DNA from 2 places in the Streptomyces fungicidicus genome. Region 1 is predicted to be linked to the other one. Evidence: predicted binding sites of a transcription regulator. Region 1 holds the regulator's gene; the other holds the start of a gene.
What was found. The regulator HrcA, encoded in region 1, represses chaperone genes, less so after heat shock. The targets are predictions, from matches to a motif close to TTNGCACTCNGNNNNNCNGAGTGCNAA.
Positions count from the first base shown of each region.

Region 2: groES (co-chaperone GroES) is a predicted target of HrcA. The motif match lies at 1,192-1,218, and genes of this name have one in related genera.

Region 1 is NZ_CP023407.1:2,577,678-2,584,300, forward strand. Features, by position in the region: gene CNQ36_RS11625 (S41 family peptidase) at 1-884, opposite strand, end outside; gene CNQ36_RS34665 (hypothetical protein) at 930-1,433, opposite strand; gene CNQ36_RS11635 (16S rRNA (uracil(1498)-N(3))-methyltransferase) at 1,599-2,339, opposite strand; gene CNQ36_RS11640 (nitronate monooxygenase) at 2,336-3,409, opposite strand; gene dnaJ (molecular chaperone DnaJ) at 3,668-4,807, opposite strand; gene hrcA (heat-inducible transcriptional repressor HrcA) at 4,807-5,823, opposite strand; gene CNQ36_RS11655 (MBL fold metallo-hydrolase) at 5,996-6,623, shown strand, end outside.
Region 2 is NZ_CP023407.1:4,659,740-4,666,362, forward strand. Features, by position in the region: gene CNQ36_RS21480 (polysaccharide deacetylase family protein) at 1-210, shown strand, start outside; gene CNQ36_RS21485 (polysaccharide deacetylase family protein) at 207-998, shown strand; gene groES (co-chaperone GroES) at 1,365-1,673, shown strand; gene groL (chaperonin GroEL) at 1,822-3,444, shown strand; gene CNQ36_RS21500 (hypothetical protein) at 3,616-4,659, shown strand; gene CNQ36_RS21505 (DUF6281 family protein) at 4,769-5,152, opposite strand; gene CNQ36_RS21510 (hypothetical protein) at 5,318-6,400, shown strand.

The DNA of each region.
Region 1 (6,623 bases):
CAGCGGGCGGCGTTCACCGGGAAGGGCTGGAGGTCGACGCGCTGCCCGCCGAGGCGGATGTCGAGCCGGCGCGGCTCGGCGCCGTCGAGGTCGTCCAGGATCCACAGCTCACCGGCGCTGGAGTAGACGACCCGGCTGCCGTCGCTCGCGGCGTGCCGGGCGTAGAAGCCGCCGAGGGGGGTGTGCCTGCGCAGGTCGGAGCCGTCGGCGAGGGAGGAGTACAGGGCGCCGGTGCCCTCGTGGTCGGAGAGGAACGCGATCCGGTCCCCCGCCCACAGCGGGTACTCGATGTTCCCGTCCAGGTCCTCGTGCAGCCGTACGAACTCGCCGTCGCCCGCGCGGTCGATCCACAGCTTGCCCGCGGTGCCGCCCCGGTAGCGCTTCCACCAGGCGGCCTCGCGGCCCATCGGCGCGGACAGCAGCACGGTGTGCGGTCCGTCGGCGACGTCGCCCACGGGGCCGTACGGCAGGGTGGCGGCCGGGCCGCCGTCGAGCGGGACGGCGCGGGCCCAGCTGCGCCGCAGACTGGCCTGGCCCTCGGTGCTGAGCGCCAGCACCCGTCCGTCCGCCGTCCAGCCGCGGACCTGGGTCCGCGCGCTGCCCCAGTGGGTCAGGCGTCTGCCGGGGCCCCCGTCGACGGGCGCGACGTGCACCTCGGGGGCGCCGTCGCGGGTGGAGGTCCAGGCGACGGTGGTGCCGTCGGGTGAGACACGCGGGTGGTTCACCGGCACGTTGTCGGCGCTGACCCGCCAGGCCCGGCCGCCGTCGAGCGGGGCGAGCCACACGTCGTCCTCGGCGGTGAAAGCGACCAACTCGCCGTGCGGGTGCGGGAATCGGAGGTAAGCGGCGGATGCGGCGGATGCGACCGATGCGGGCTGTGTCACCCGATCACCCTATGCACGGGGAAGCTGCCTGGACAGGGGTTTGGATCACTTGCCCTCGACGGGGCGACAGGAGGGGTACTGCTCGCACCACACGGTCGTGGTGACGGTCACGGTGACCGTGGGCTTCGGGCCGCGCTGCGTCGGTTCGCCCACGCGCGGCGGGCTGGTGGAGTCGCAGTCGCCGAGGCCGTCGACCCGGAACCACTGCTTGCCGTCCACCTTCGCGGTGAGGTCGCCGCGTACGCAGGCGCCGTTGACGGCGTGGGTGACCTTGCCGTCGACGGTGATCTCCTTGCCGTCCTCCGTCTCGCCGTCGCAGTCGACGGCGGCGACGGTGTTCTCGCCGGCCTTGTCCCCGGCCTTGTCCCCGAAGGAGGCGGTGCAGGTGAGCCATCGCACGCCGGCCTTCTGCCGGTTGAGCTCCTTGGTCACGGTCTCGTCGGTGGTGAGCGCGACGGCCGCGGAACCCAGTCCGCCGCCCTCGCACGCCGCGAGCCCACCGATGGCGGCCACGGCGAATCCGGCGACCAGCACCTGTCGCATCCTCATGCCCGGCAGCCTGCCACCGCCACCGCCGGCGCGATAGGGCGCATACGGTCACTTACTCCCCGCCCAGGCTCCTTTGAGCCCCTCCGGCGTTTGAGGAGCGGGGGTCCGGGGGCAGCGCCCCCGGGTCGGGACGGGAAGGGGCGGCGGGGGCGAGAAACCCCCGGCTCAGGACCAGCGCCCCGTACGCCCCAGCAACAACGCCCCCGCCGCCGTCCCCGCCGTGGACGTCCGCAGCACACTCCGCCCCAGCCGGTAGGCCCGCGCCCCGGCCCCCTCGAAGGCCGCCAACTCCTCCGGAGAAACGCCCCCTTCCGGCCCGACGACCAGCACGACGTCCCCGGACGCGGGAAGCCCGGCGGTCGCCAGCGGCTCGACCCCGCTCTCGTGCAGCACGGCCGCGAAGTCCGCTTCGGCGAGAAGTGACGCAACCTGCTTGGTCGTCGCCGCGTCCGCGACCCGCGGGAAGCGCACCCGCCGGGACTGCTTGCCGGCCTCCCGCGCCGTCGCCCGCCACTTGGCGAGGGACTTCAGACCCCGCTCGCCCTTCCACTGCGTGATGCAGCGCGACGCCGACCAGGGCACGATCACGTCGACGCCGACCTCGGTCATCGTCTCCACGGCCACCTCACCCCGGTCGCCCTTGGGCAGCGCCTGGACGACGGTGAGCCGGGGGAACTCCTCGGGCTCCTCGACGACATGGCCGAGCCGCACGATCAGCCGGTCCTTGCCCTCGGTGCCGTCGACCTCGCCCTCCGCCCAGCGGCCCGCGCCGTCGGTGAGCACGACGGCCTCGCCGGCCCGCAGCCGCTTCACGGCGACGGCGTGCCGTCCCTCGGGGCCGTCGAGCACATGGCGGCCGGAGCCGTCGGTGGCGAAGTCGTCGACGACGAAGACCGGGGCGGTCATCGGGCGCCTCCCGTCGACAACGCCGCCCTGGCGGTGGCGAGTTCGGCGGCCAGGACCTCCACCAGCTGCCCTGCGGGCAGCTCGCGTGCCATCCGGTGGCCCTGCCCCGCCCACAGCGCCATGCCCTGCGCGTCCCCGGCCCTGGCGGCGGCCTTGCGCAGCGGCGCGGTGAGGTGGTGGACGTCCGGGTAGGCGGCGGGCGCGTACGGGCCGTGCTCGCGCAGGAAGCGGTTGACCAGGCCGCGTGCCGGGCGGCCGGAGAAGGCGCGGGTCAGCTCGGTGCGGACGTACAGGGGGTTGGTCAGGGCCTGCTTGTGCAGGGCGTGCGCGCCGGATTCGGGGGTGGCGAGGAAGGCGGTGCCGAGCTGGGCGGCGGAGGCGCCGGCCGCGAGCACGGCGGCGATCTGGCCGCCGCGCATGATGCCGCCGGCGGCGACGACCGGGATGCCGACGGATTCCCGGACCTGGGCGACGAGGGACAGCAGCCCCACGCCGGAGCCGTCGGTCTCCGGGACGTCGCGGTGGGTGCCCTGGTGGCCGCCGGCCTCGACGCCCTGCGCGATCACCGCGTCCGCGCCGGCCCGCTCCACGGCCCGGGCCTCCTCCGCGGTGGTGGCGGTGACCAGCGTGTACGTGCCGACGCGGCGCAGGGAGTCCAGCGCCTCACGGGCCGGCACACCGAAGTGGAACGACACCGCCGGTACCGGGTTGTCCAGCAGGACGGCGAGCTTGGCGTCGTAGCCGTCGTCGCGGCCGCTGTCCGGGTCGCCGAGCTCGGTCTCGTACCAGCCGGCCTCACCGGCCAGCTGGTGGGCGTAGACGCCGACGGCGGCCGGGTCGGCGGTCTCCGGCTGCGGCAGGAAGAGGTTGACACCGAAGGGCCGGGAGGTCAGTCCCCGAAGCTGCTTGATCTCCTGGTACATCCCGTCCGCGGTCTTGTACCCGGCGGCGAGGAAACCGAGCCCGCCCGCCTCGGACACGGCGGCGGCGAGCTGTGGCACGGAGACACCGCCCGCCATGGGCGCCTGCACGATCGGGTGCGGGAGGAGATCGGTCGGTACGGAGGACATGAGCGCATATTGCCACGTCCCCCGGCCGACTCCGAACGCGCCCTTCCCCCGGGCACGAGGCACTTTCCCCGAGGTCACCGCGCCCGGCCCCGACACCGGGCACCGACCGCGACCGGCACCCGGCGCCGGACGGATCAGCGCCCGTTGAACGCGTCCTTCAGCCGCGAGAACAGCCCCTGCTGCCCCGGCTGACTGTGCCTGCCCGGGGGACGACCCCCGGACCCCCGGCAGGACCCCCGACGCCCGGCGCCAGACAGATCAGCGCCCGTTGAACGCGTCCTTCAGCCGCGAGAACAGCCCCTGCTGCCCCGGCTGGAACTGGCCCGTGGGCCGTTCCTCGCCGCGCAGCTTGGAGAGTTCGCGGAGCAGGCGTTCCTGCTCGGGGTCGAGCTTGGTCGGGGTCTGGACCTCGACGTGGACGATGAGGTCGCCCCGGCCTCCGCCGCGCAGATGCGTGACGCCCCGGCCGTGCAGCGGGATCGACTGGCCGGACTGGGTGCCGGGCCGGATGTCGACCTCCTCCAGACCGTCCAGCGTCTCCAGGGGCACCTTGGTGCCGAGGGCCGCCGCCGTCATCGGGAGGGTGACCGTGCAGTGCAGGTCGTCGCCGCGCCGCTGGAACTGCGCGTGCGGCAGTTCGTGGATCTCCACGTACAGGTCACCGGCGGGACCGCCGCCGGGCCCGACCTCGCCCTCGCCGGACAGCTGGATCCGGGTGCCGTTGTCGACACCGGCCGGGATCTTGACCGTCAGGGTGCGGCGGGAACGGATCCTGCCGTCGCCCGCGCACTCCGGGCACGGCGTCGGGACGACCGTGCCGAAGCCCTGGCACTGCGGGCAGGGGCGGGACGTCATGACCTGGCCCAGGAAGGACCGCGTGACCTGCGAGACCTCACCGCGGCCACGGCACATGTCACAGGTCTGCGCGGTGGTGCCCGGAGCGGCGCCCTCGCCGCTGCACGTGGTGCAGACGACGGCCGTGTCGACCTGGATGTCCTTGGTCGTGCCGAACGCGGCCTCGTCCAGCTCGACATCGATCCGGATCATCGCGTCCTGACCCCGGCGGGTGCGCGAGCGCGGCCCGCGCTGCGACGCCGTGCCGAAGAACGCGTCCATGATGTCGGAGAAGTTGCCGAAGCCGCCGGCCCCGAAGCCGCCCGCGCCACCGGCGCCGCCGGCCTGCGAGAGCGGGTCGCCGCCGAGGTCGTAGACCTGCTTCTTCTGCGGGTCCGACAACACCTCGTAGGCGGCGTTGATCTCCTTGAACCGCTCTTGCGTCTTGGGATCAGGATTGACGTCCGGATGCAGCTCGCGGGCGAGCCGCCGGAAGGCCTTCTTGATCTCCTCCTGCGACGCGTCGCGGCGCACGCCGAGTACGGCGTAGTAGTCCGTGGCCACTACGACTCCGCCAGGATCTGTCCGACGTACCGTGCCACTGCGCGTACCGCTCCCATCGTTCCCGGGTAGTCCATGCGTGTCGGTCCGACCACGCCGAGCTTGGCAACAGCCTCGCCGCCCGAACCGTAGCCCACCGACACGACGGACGTGGAGTTGAGTCCCTCGTAGGCGTTCTCGTGCCCGATGCGCACGGTCATGCCCGAATCCCCCGCCTCGCCAAGCAACTTGAGGAGCACGACCTGCTCCTCGAGCGCCTCAAGGACGGGCCGGATGGTGAGGGGGAAGTCATGTCCGAAGCGGGTGAGATTGGCGGTGCCGCCGATCATCAGACGCTCCTCGTTCTCCTCGACGAGCGTCTCCAGGAGTGTGGAGAGCACCGTCGAGACCGTGCCGCGGTCGTCCGCCTCGAAGGCCTCGGGGAGGTCCTCCACCAGGCTCGGCACATCACTGAAGCGGCGGCCGGCGACCCGGCTGTTGAGCCGCGCCCGCAGGTCCGCCAGGGACGCCTCGCCGAACGGCGCCGGGCAGTCGACCAGGCGCTGCTCGACCCGGCCGGTGTCCGTGATCAGCACCAGCATCAGCCGCGCGGGCGCCAGGGCCAGCAGCTCCACGTGGCGCACCGTCGAGCGGGTGAGCGACGGGTACTGCACGACGGCGACCTGCCGGGTGAGCTGCGCGAGCAGCCGCACCGTCCTGGCCACCACGTCGTCGAGGTCGACGGCGCCCTCGAGGAAGTTCTGGATGGCGCGCCGCTCGGGCGCGGTCATCGGCTTGACGCCGGCGAGCTTGTCGACGAACAGGCGGTAGCCCTTGTCGGTGGGGATGCGCCCGGCACTGGTGTGCGGCTGGGCGATGAACCCCTCGTCCTCCAGGGCCGCCATGTCGTTGCGCACGGTGGCCGGGGAGACGCCGAGGTTGTGCCGCTCGGTGAGCGCCTTGGAGCCGACGGGCTCCTCGGTGCCGACGTAGTCCTGGACGATGGCGCGCAGCACCTGGAGCCTGCGTTCACTGAGCATCGCGCACACCTCCAGATGCCTTCCGACCGAATACTTCCCCGGGACCCCCTGGCACTCTTCGTACGCGAGTGCCAGACCTCCCCGGCCAAGTGTACGGCCGGTGGGTACGCCCCGGGCAAGGCCGGTCCCACGCCGTCGCGCCGGGCGGGCCCGTCCCCGATAGCGTCCCGTCATGACCGTGACTTGGGAAGAGACGGGATGGGAGCAGTTGGCGCCCGGCGTGGGACGGTGCCGGCTGCCCGTGTGGGACTGCACGGCGGGGCTCGTGGTGGGCTCGGACGGCGTGCTGCTCGTCGACGCGGGCTCCGCCCCGGCCGAGGGCGCGCGGTTGCGGACGGAGGCGCGGACGCTCACCGGACGCCGTGTGACGCATCTCGCGCTCACCCACCCCCACTTCGATCACATCCTGGGGGCGCCGGCGTTCCCGGACGCGGAGGTGTTCGGCGCGGTGGGCATGGACGCGGTGCTGTCCGGCCGCGGGCGGGCGGAGCTGCGGGCGGACGCGGTGCGCCACGGGCTGGACGCGCACACGGCGGAGGTGGCCGTGGACGCGCTGGTCGCGCCCCGGCACATGGTGTCCGGCGAGTGGACGCTCGACCTGGGCGGCGGTCTGCAGGTGCTGCTGGCGAACGTGGGTCCGGGGCACACCGCCCACGACCTCGCGGTGCTCGTCCCCGGCTCTCCGGAGGTGGTCTTCTGCGGCGACCTGGTCGAGGAGTCGGGCGAGCCGCAGGCCGGCCCCGACGCCGTGCCGTCGCGCTGGCCGGCCGCGCTGGACCGGCTGCTGGAGCTGGGCGGCG
Region 2 (6,623 bases), 2.1 Mb from region 1:
ACCCACGTCCCGCTCTGGAACGAGGAGGTCTTCGTCGACCACTGGGAGTACCGGGAGTGGGACCGCGGGCTGCACCCCGGCGACATCGTCCTCAGCCACTTCCGGGGCCGCGAGGACTGGAAGGGCACGATGCCCGACATGATCCGCCGCTTCCTGAACAAGGCCACGGCGGAGGGCTACGCGGTGGCCCGCCTGGAGGACTACCTGTGAGGGCCGGCCCGCCGGCGGCCGTCCTCGCCCTGCTGGCCGTGCTCGCCGGATGCGGTCCGCCGGGCGGGGCGCAGGACGGGGTGGGCCAGTCGCCCGGGAGCGCCGCGGCGTCGGCGGACGGCCCGCTCCCGCCCGTCGTCGCCCGGGTGCCCACCCGGGACAAGGTCGTCTTCCTCACCTACGACGACGGCGCCGAACGCGACCCCCGCTTCATCGACCTGGTGCGCGAGCGCCGGCTCCCCGTCAGCATGTTCCTGACGGACAGTGTGGTGGGCCCCGGCTACGCCCACTTCGCCCGTCTGCGCGCGGTCGGCGCGAGCCTGCAGAACCACACCCTCGACCACCGCGCCCTGCGCGGACTGCCGTACGCCGGCCAGCGCGCCGAGATCTGCGGCCAGCAGCGCAAGCTCCGGTCCCGCTTCGGCGTCCGCCCCCGGCTCTTCCGCCCGCCCTACGGCGCGTACGACACCACCACCCTGCGCGCCGCCGCCGACTGCGGCATCGCGGCGGTGGTCCTGTGGCGGGTCACCCTGGAGCCCGACGGCCACCTCACCTACACCCACGGCCCCCACCGCCTGAACCCCGGCGACATCATCTCCGTACCGTCCGACGAGGCCCCGCCCCTGTCACTGGCGCAGCGAACCTCTCGTCTCCTTGCGGAACTGGAGAAGCGGGGCCTGACAGCAGGCCACCTGGAACACCACACCGACCACCTCGTCCCGCGGGCGGCGCCTGACGAGCACCATTCGCCGTCCAGCCCGTCGGCGGCACCCGGGGATCACCGTTGACCTGGCGTCCCTTCGGCGGTTCCCGGTGGGCGCCGCCCACTCGACAGCCCGTCCGGCGTTTGAGGACGAGGCCCGTTCAGGGCCGAAGCGGGGGCCCGGGGGCGGCAGCCCCCGGAGACGCCCACCACAACCCCCCGAGCTGCACAACCCGGCGCGAAACGACACCCCCACCGCCGACGCGCCGCACGGCAAACTGGCACTCCGCTTGACCGAGTGCTAATCCCGGTCATAGTCTCAGGTCTGGCACTCCCCCCTGGAGAGTGCCAACGTAGCGACGGGCAGGTCCGGCACCCGCGACGACGGATCGACCTGGTCGCCACCTCAGACAGTTAACCCCGTGAGATCTCCGAAGGGGGAGGTCGGATCGTGACGACCGCCAGCTCCAAGGTTGCCATCAAGCCGCTCGAGGACCGCATCGTGGTCCAGCCGCTCGACGCCGAGCAGACCACGGCTTCGGGCCTGGTCATTCCGGACACCGCCAAGGAGAAGCCCCAGGAGGGCGTCGTCCTGGCCGTGGGCCCGGGCCGCTTCGAGGACGGCAACCGCCTTCCGCTCGACGTCGCCGTCGGCGACATCGTGCTCTACAGCAAGTACGGCGGCACCGAGGTCAAGTACAACGGCGAGGAGTACCTCGTCCTCTCGGCCCGCGACGTCCTCGCGATCATCGAGAAGTAAGGGGAATCCGGGGGTCACCCCGGACCACCCGACCTCGAAGCAAGCACCTTTGCTCGAACACTGCGCCCCTGGCCCCCGCATCCCATGAGAAGCCGGGCGCCCGGGGCGCAGTGTCTTCACCCAGATTTCCGAGAGGGCTCCCGCTGCCATGGCGAAGATCCTGAAGTTCGACGAGGACGCCCGTCGCGCCCTCGAGCGCGGCGTCAACAAGCTTGCCGACACGGTCAAGGTGACGATCGGCCCCAAGGGCCGCAACGTCGTCATCGACAAGAAGTTCGGCGCCCCCACCATCACCAACGACGGTGTCACGATCGCCCGTGAGGTCGAGATCGAGGACCCGTACGAGAACCTCGGCGCGCAGCTGGTGAAGGAGGTGGCGACCAAGACCAACGACATCGCTGGTGACGGCACCACCACCGCCACCGTGCTGGCCCAGGCGCTGGTCCGCGAGGGCCTGAAGAACGTCGCCGCCGGTGCTTCCCCGGCCGCCCTGAAGAAGGGCATCGACGCCGCCGTCGCCGCGGTCTCCGAGGACCTGCTCGCCTCGGCCCGCCCGATCGACGAGAAGTCCGACATCGCCGCCGTCGCCGCGCTGTCCGCCCAGGACCAGCAGGTCGGCGAGCTCATCGCCGAGGCGATGGACAAGGTCGGCAAGGACGGTGTCATCACCGTCGAGGAGTCCAACACCTTCGGTCTGGAGCTGGACTTCACCGAGGGCATGGCCTTCGACAAGGGCTACCTGTCGCCGTACTTCGTGACGGACCAGGAGCGCATGGAGGCCGTCCTCGACGACCCGTACATCCTGATCACCCAGGGCAAGATCGCCTCCATCGCGGAGCTGCTGCCGCTGCTGGAGAAGGTCATCCAGGCCAACGCCTCCAAGCCGCTGCTGATCATCGCCGAGGACGTCGAGGGCGAGGCCCTGTCGACCCTGGTGGTCAACAAGATCCGCGGCACCTTCAACGCGGTCGCCGTGAAGGCCCCCGGCTTCGGTGACCGCCGCAAGGCGATGCTGCAGGACATGGCCGTCCTCACCGGCGCCACGGTCGTCTCCGAGGAGGTCGGCCTCAAGCTCGACCAGGTCGGCCTGGACGTGCTCGGCTCCGCCCGCCGCGTCACCGTCACCAAGGACGACACCACGCTCGTCGACGGCGGTGGCAACAAGGAGGACGTGACCGGTCGCGTCGGCCAGATCAAGGCCGAGATCGAGTCCACGGACTCCGACTGGGACCGCGAGAAGCTCCAGGAGCGCCTCGCGAAGCTGGCCGGCGGCGTGTGCGTGATCAAGGTCGGCGCTGCCACCGAGGTGGAGCTGAAGGAGAAGAAGCACCGTCTGGAGGACGCCATCTCCGCGACCCGCGCCGCGGTCGAGGAGGGCATCGTCTCCGGTGGTGGCTCCGCGCTGGTCCACGCCGTCAAGGTCCTCGAGGGCAACCTCGACAAGACCGGCGACGAGGCCACCGGTGTCTCCGTGGTCCGCAAGGCCGCCGTCGAGCCGCTGCGCTGGATCGCCGAGAACGCCGGCCTCGAGGGCTACGTCATCGTCTCCAAGGTCGCCGAGCTCGAGAAGGGCAGCGGCTACAACGCCGCGACCGGCGAGTACGGCGACCTGGTCAAGGCCGGCGTCATCGACCCGGTCAAGGTGACCCGCTCCGCGCTGGAGAACGCCGCCTCGATCGCCTCCCTGCTCCTCACGACCGAGACCCTGGTCGTCGAGAAGAAGGAAGAGGAAGAGCCGGCCGCCGCCGGTGGCCACGGCCACGCCCACTGACGACGTAGACAAGTCGCCAGAGCCTGAACGAGGGCCCGGCAACCCCGGAAACGGGGCTGCCGGGCCCTCGCCGTGTCCGCGGCCGCCCGATCATGGAACCGCGCCGGGGTCCGCGACGGTCTCCCCGGGGACCAGCCGGAACGGACCAGCCGGAACAGAGGGGACGGGGCGATGAGCCAGGCACTGTACGAGGAACGGTCCCGCAACCCGTGGGCGACCACCGCCGAACTCACCGAGGACACGCTGCGCAGAGGCAGCCGGACCACACCGGTGGACGAGCTGAACCTCGCCGCCATGGCCGAGGCGTACGTGCGCGGATCCTGGCTCGGCGGCGGTGGCGCCGAACGCCCCCTGGGGGCGCTGGAGCAGACCCCCGGCGCCGTCCCGGTCACCCGCGTGACCGGCACCACCACCCTCCTGAAGGTGCGCAGGGCCGCCGACTTCGCCCACGCGCTCGGCGAACTGGCCGTGCGAAGGTGCGGCGGGGCGGACCAGGTGGCCGCCCTCTCCGCACGGGCACAGGCGGAGGGCGTCCCGCTCTGGATCGCCCGGCGGTACGCGCCGGGTCCCGCCGGGCCGGTCGCCGTCGCGGTGGACCGGCGCCTGGTGCGCGTGGACGTCTGGGGCCCGCACGCCCCCGCCGTACGCCTCCGGGCGCCGTACGGCTACCTCGGTGACGCGTCGGCCCCGGCGGGCGGCCTGGTCATGACCGTCGGGGACGTCACCGCGGGGCTCGCCCTCCACAAGAAGTGGCGCAAGTCCAGGAGCAGCGTCGAGATCGGCCTGCCCGACCGGCACTGGACGCTGCGGCGCGAGAACGCGGCGAGCTCATGGCTGCTGCGCGACGACCGCCGTGTCGCGCTGCTCACCCGCCCGCCCCGCCGTGCCGAGCCGGCCCCCGGCACGGTCCTGCTGCCGCTGGCCGCCGTGCACCACGAGAGCCCCGACCCGCTGGACGCCGTCATGGCCCACGCCGTCGCCGTGTCCTTCGGCCTCGGCGACACCACGGGCCTGGCCAGGTTCCGCCCCCGCTCCCGCTCCGGCGGAGAGACGAGCGCCGACGGCTGGGACCTCCCCTGGTTCAGCAACCTCGGCAACGGCCGCGACGACAACGAACCCGGCGGCGGCGACGGCTGGGGCAGCGACGGGGGCGACGGCGGCGACGGAGGAAGCGGAGGCGACGGCGGAGGCGGCGACGGCGGAGGCGGCGACTAGGCGTGCGGATCCACGTCCGGCAGGGACAGGCCCGTACTCGGCGTCCGACACTGCCGCCCGCCACCCCTGCGGGATGACGTCGTCGCGTAGCCGGACGAAGCGGCGGTCGTCAGGAGCGGTCGATCAGCTTCTGTACCTCGGGCGGCAGCTCACCGCCCGAGTACGCGACCACGAAGACGGTGTCGTCGGGGCTGTCCCCCACGGCGACAGCCACGTCGGGTGAGATCCCGTCCACCCTGTAGGCGGTCACGGTGTCTTCGGCCTGTTCGGCATCCTCCTGGCCACCGGTGTCGTCGCACGGGGGGACGGTGGCGGACCCGAGCTCCTCACCCGCCGTGAACTCCACGTTCGCGACGTCCTGGTAGCTGCGGTCCTGGTAGTGGACGAGGTAGGCGCACGATGCCGCCTGCCCGTCTGCTCCGTCGCTGCTGCTCTCCGATGTGCAGGCCACGGCCAGCACCAGCATGGCTGCCACCAGAGGCAGACGCGTCATTCGTCCCGACCGGTTCATGTGTTCCTCCTGGTAGATGCTGCGGAGGGCCAGGACAATCCGAAGATGTGCCCGGCCTCATGAGTACCGACGGAGCGGATGCCGTTTTCGTTCGAGCACCTGCTGGCCGGCGGCTGCTCTGTCAGTGGGGCCGGTTACCTTCGGGCCATGTCGATCACCGCACAACTGCGCGATTCGGTGAGGCTGCCGGGTGGGCGCGTACTGGTCAACGGGTTCGCCCTGGAGAGCCGGGGGGACGGTTCGCACCGCGCCCTCCTCCGGAACGGGCACGAGCTGGAGGTCCACGACCTCCGGGAGCTGTTCGCGGGGGAGCGGGCGCCGGCGGCCGTCTTCCCGCTTCCCTGGCCGCGCTGGGACCACGGCGTCCACTCGGTGAGCCCCGACGGCACCTTCGCGGTGTTCTCGGGTCAGCGCTCGGTACGGGCGATGGCTGCGGGCGGCCGGACGCTGTGGGAGTACCGGCACGGCTGCTGGGGCCCCGAGCTCGGTCACCCGCACACGGGGGACGAGCAGGAGGTGTGCCGTGGTCTGGAGAGCGGCTCCTGCCGGATCTCGGACGACGGCCGGCTCGTGTGGGCCCATGTCGTGGCCGAGCAGGAGCCGGGCGAAGCGGAGGAGCGCTGGGTCGTCCTGGACGCCCGGGACGGACGGGAGCTGGCGTCGCTGCCGCTGGACAGCGCGGCGGCCGGCTCGAACCACCTCTCCCACCCGGACGGTACGCACATGGGTCTGGGCATCGGCATGGGCCAGGACGGCATCCTGCTGTACTGGGCGCGCTGGGACGGCGAGAAGCTGACCGGCTGGGACGTGAACGAGGGACTGGACCGCATCCTGACGGACGTCCACGCGGGGCACCCGGGCTTCCTGACGGTCGAACACTACGGAGCCGACCTGCGCCTGCACGCCCTGGACGGCACGGTGATCGCCGAGCAGGAGCCCGAGCCGGCCGACGACGAGGACGGAGCCGGAAGCGGGGACGAGACCTACTGGGACTACGGCTGCGGCTTCGTCGACGCCGGCACGGTCATCGCCTCCACGGTCGAGGCCGACGAGGAGCCGGAGCAGGCCCGCCACTGGCTGCTCGACGCGCACACACTGCGCATACGCGGAGTGGTCACGTACCCGACGGGCCCCGTCGACAGCTACGTACGCCCGCTCGGCGACGGCACCTGGCTCACGTACGACGAGAGGAGCGAGACGCTCAGCCGCTGGGCGCGAGCGGCGCCATGAGCCCGGTACACGCGGTCGGCGCTCGTCGGTGCCGCGTGAGGACCGGCGTACCCCGAATGGGCCAGTTCTCGTATGGCATCCGAGGTGAGCTGACCCTAACCTGAATGACAGGTAGCTCCTTGTGGTCGGCCGGGTACCAATGGCGAAGGTGAAGCCAGGGATTTCGGTACTCGCCTGCGGCCGTGGACGGTCGGCCACTACGCTTGACGGGCACCATTTCGGG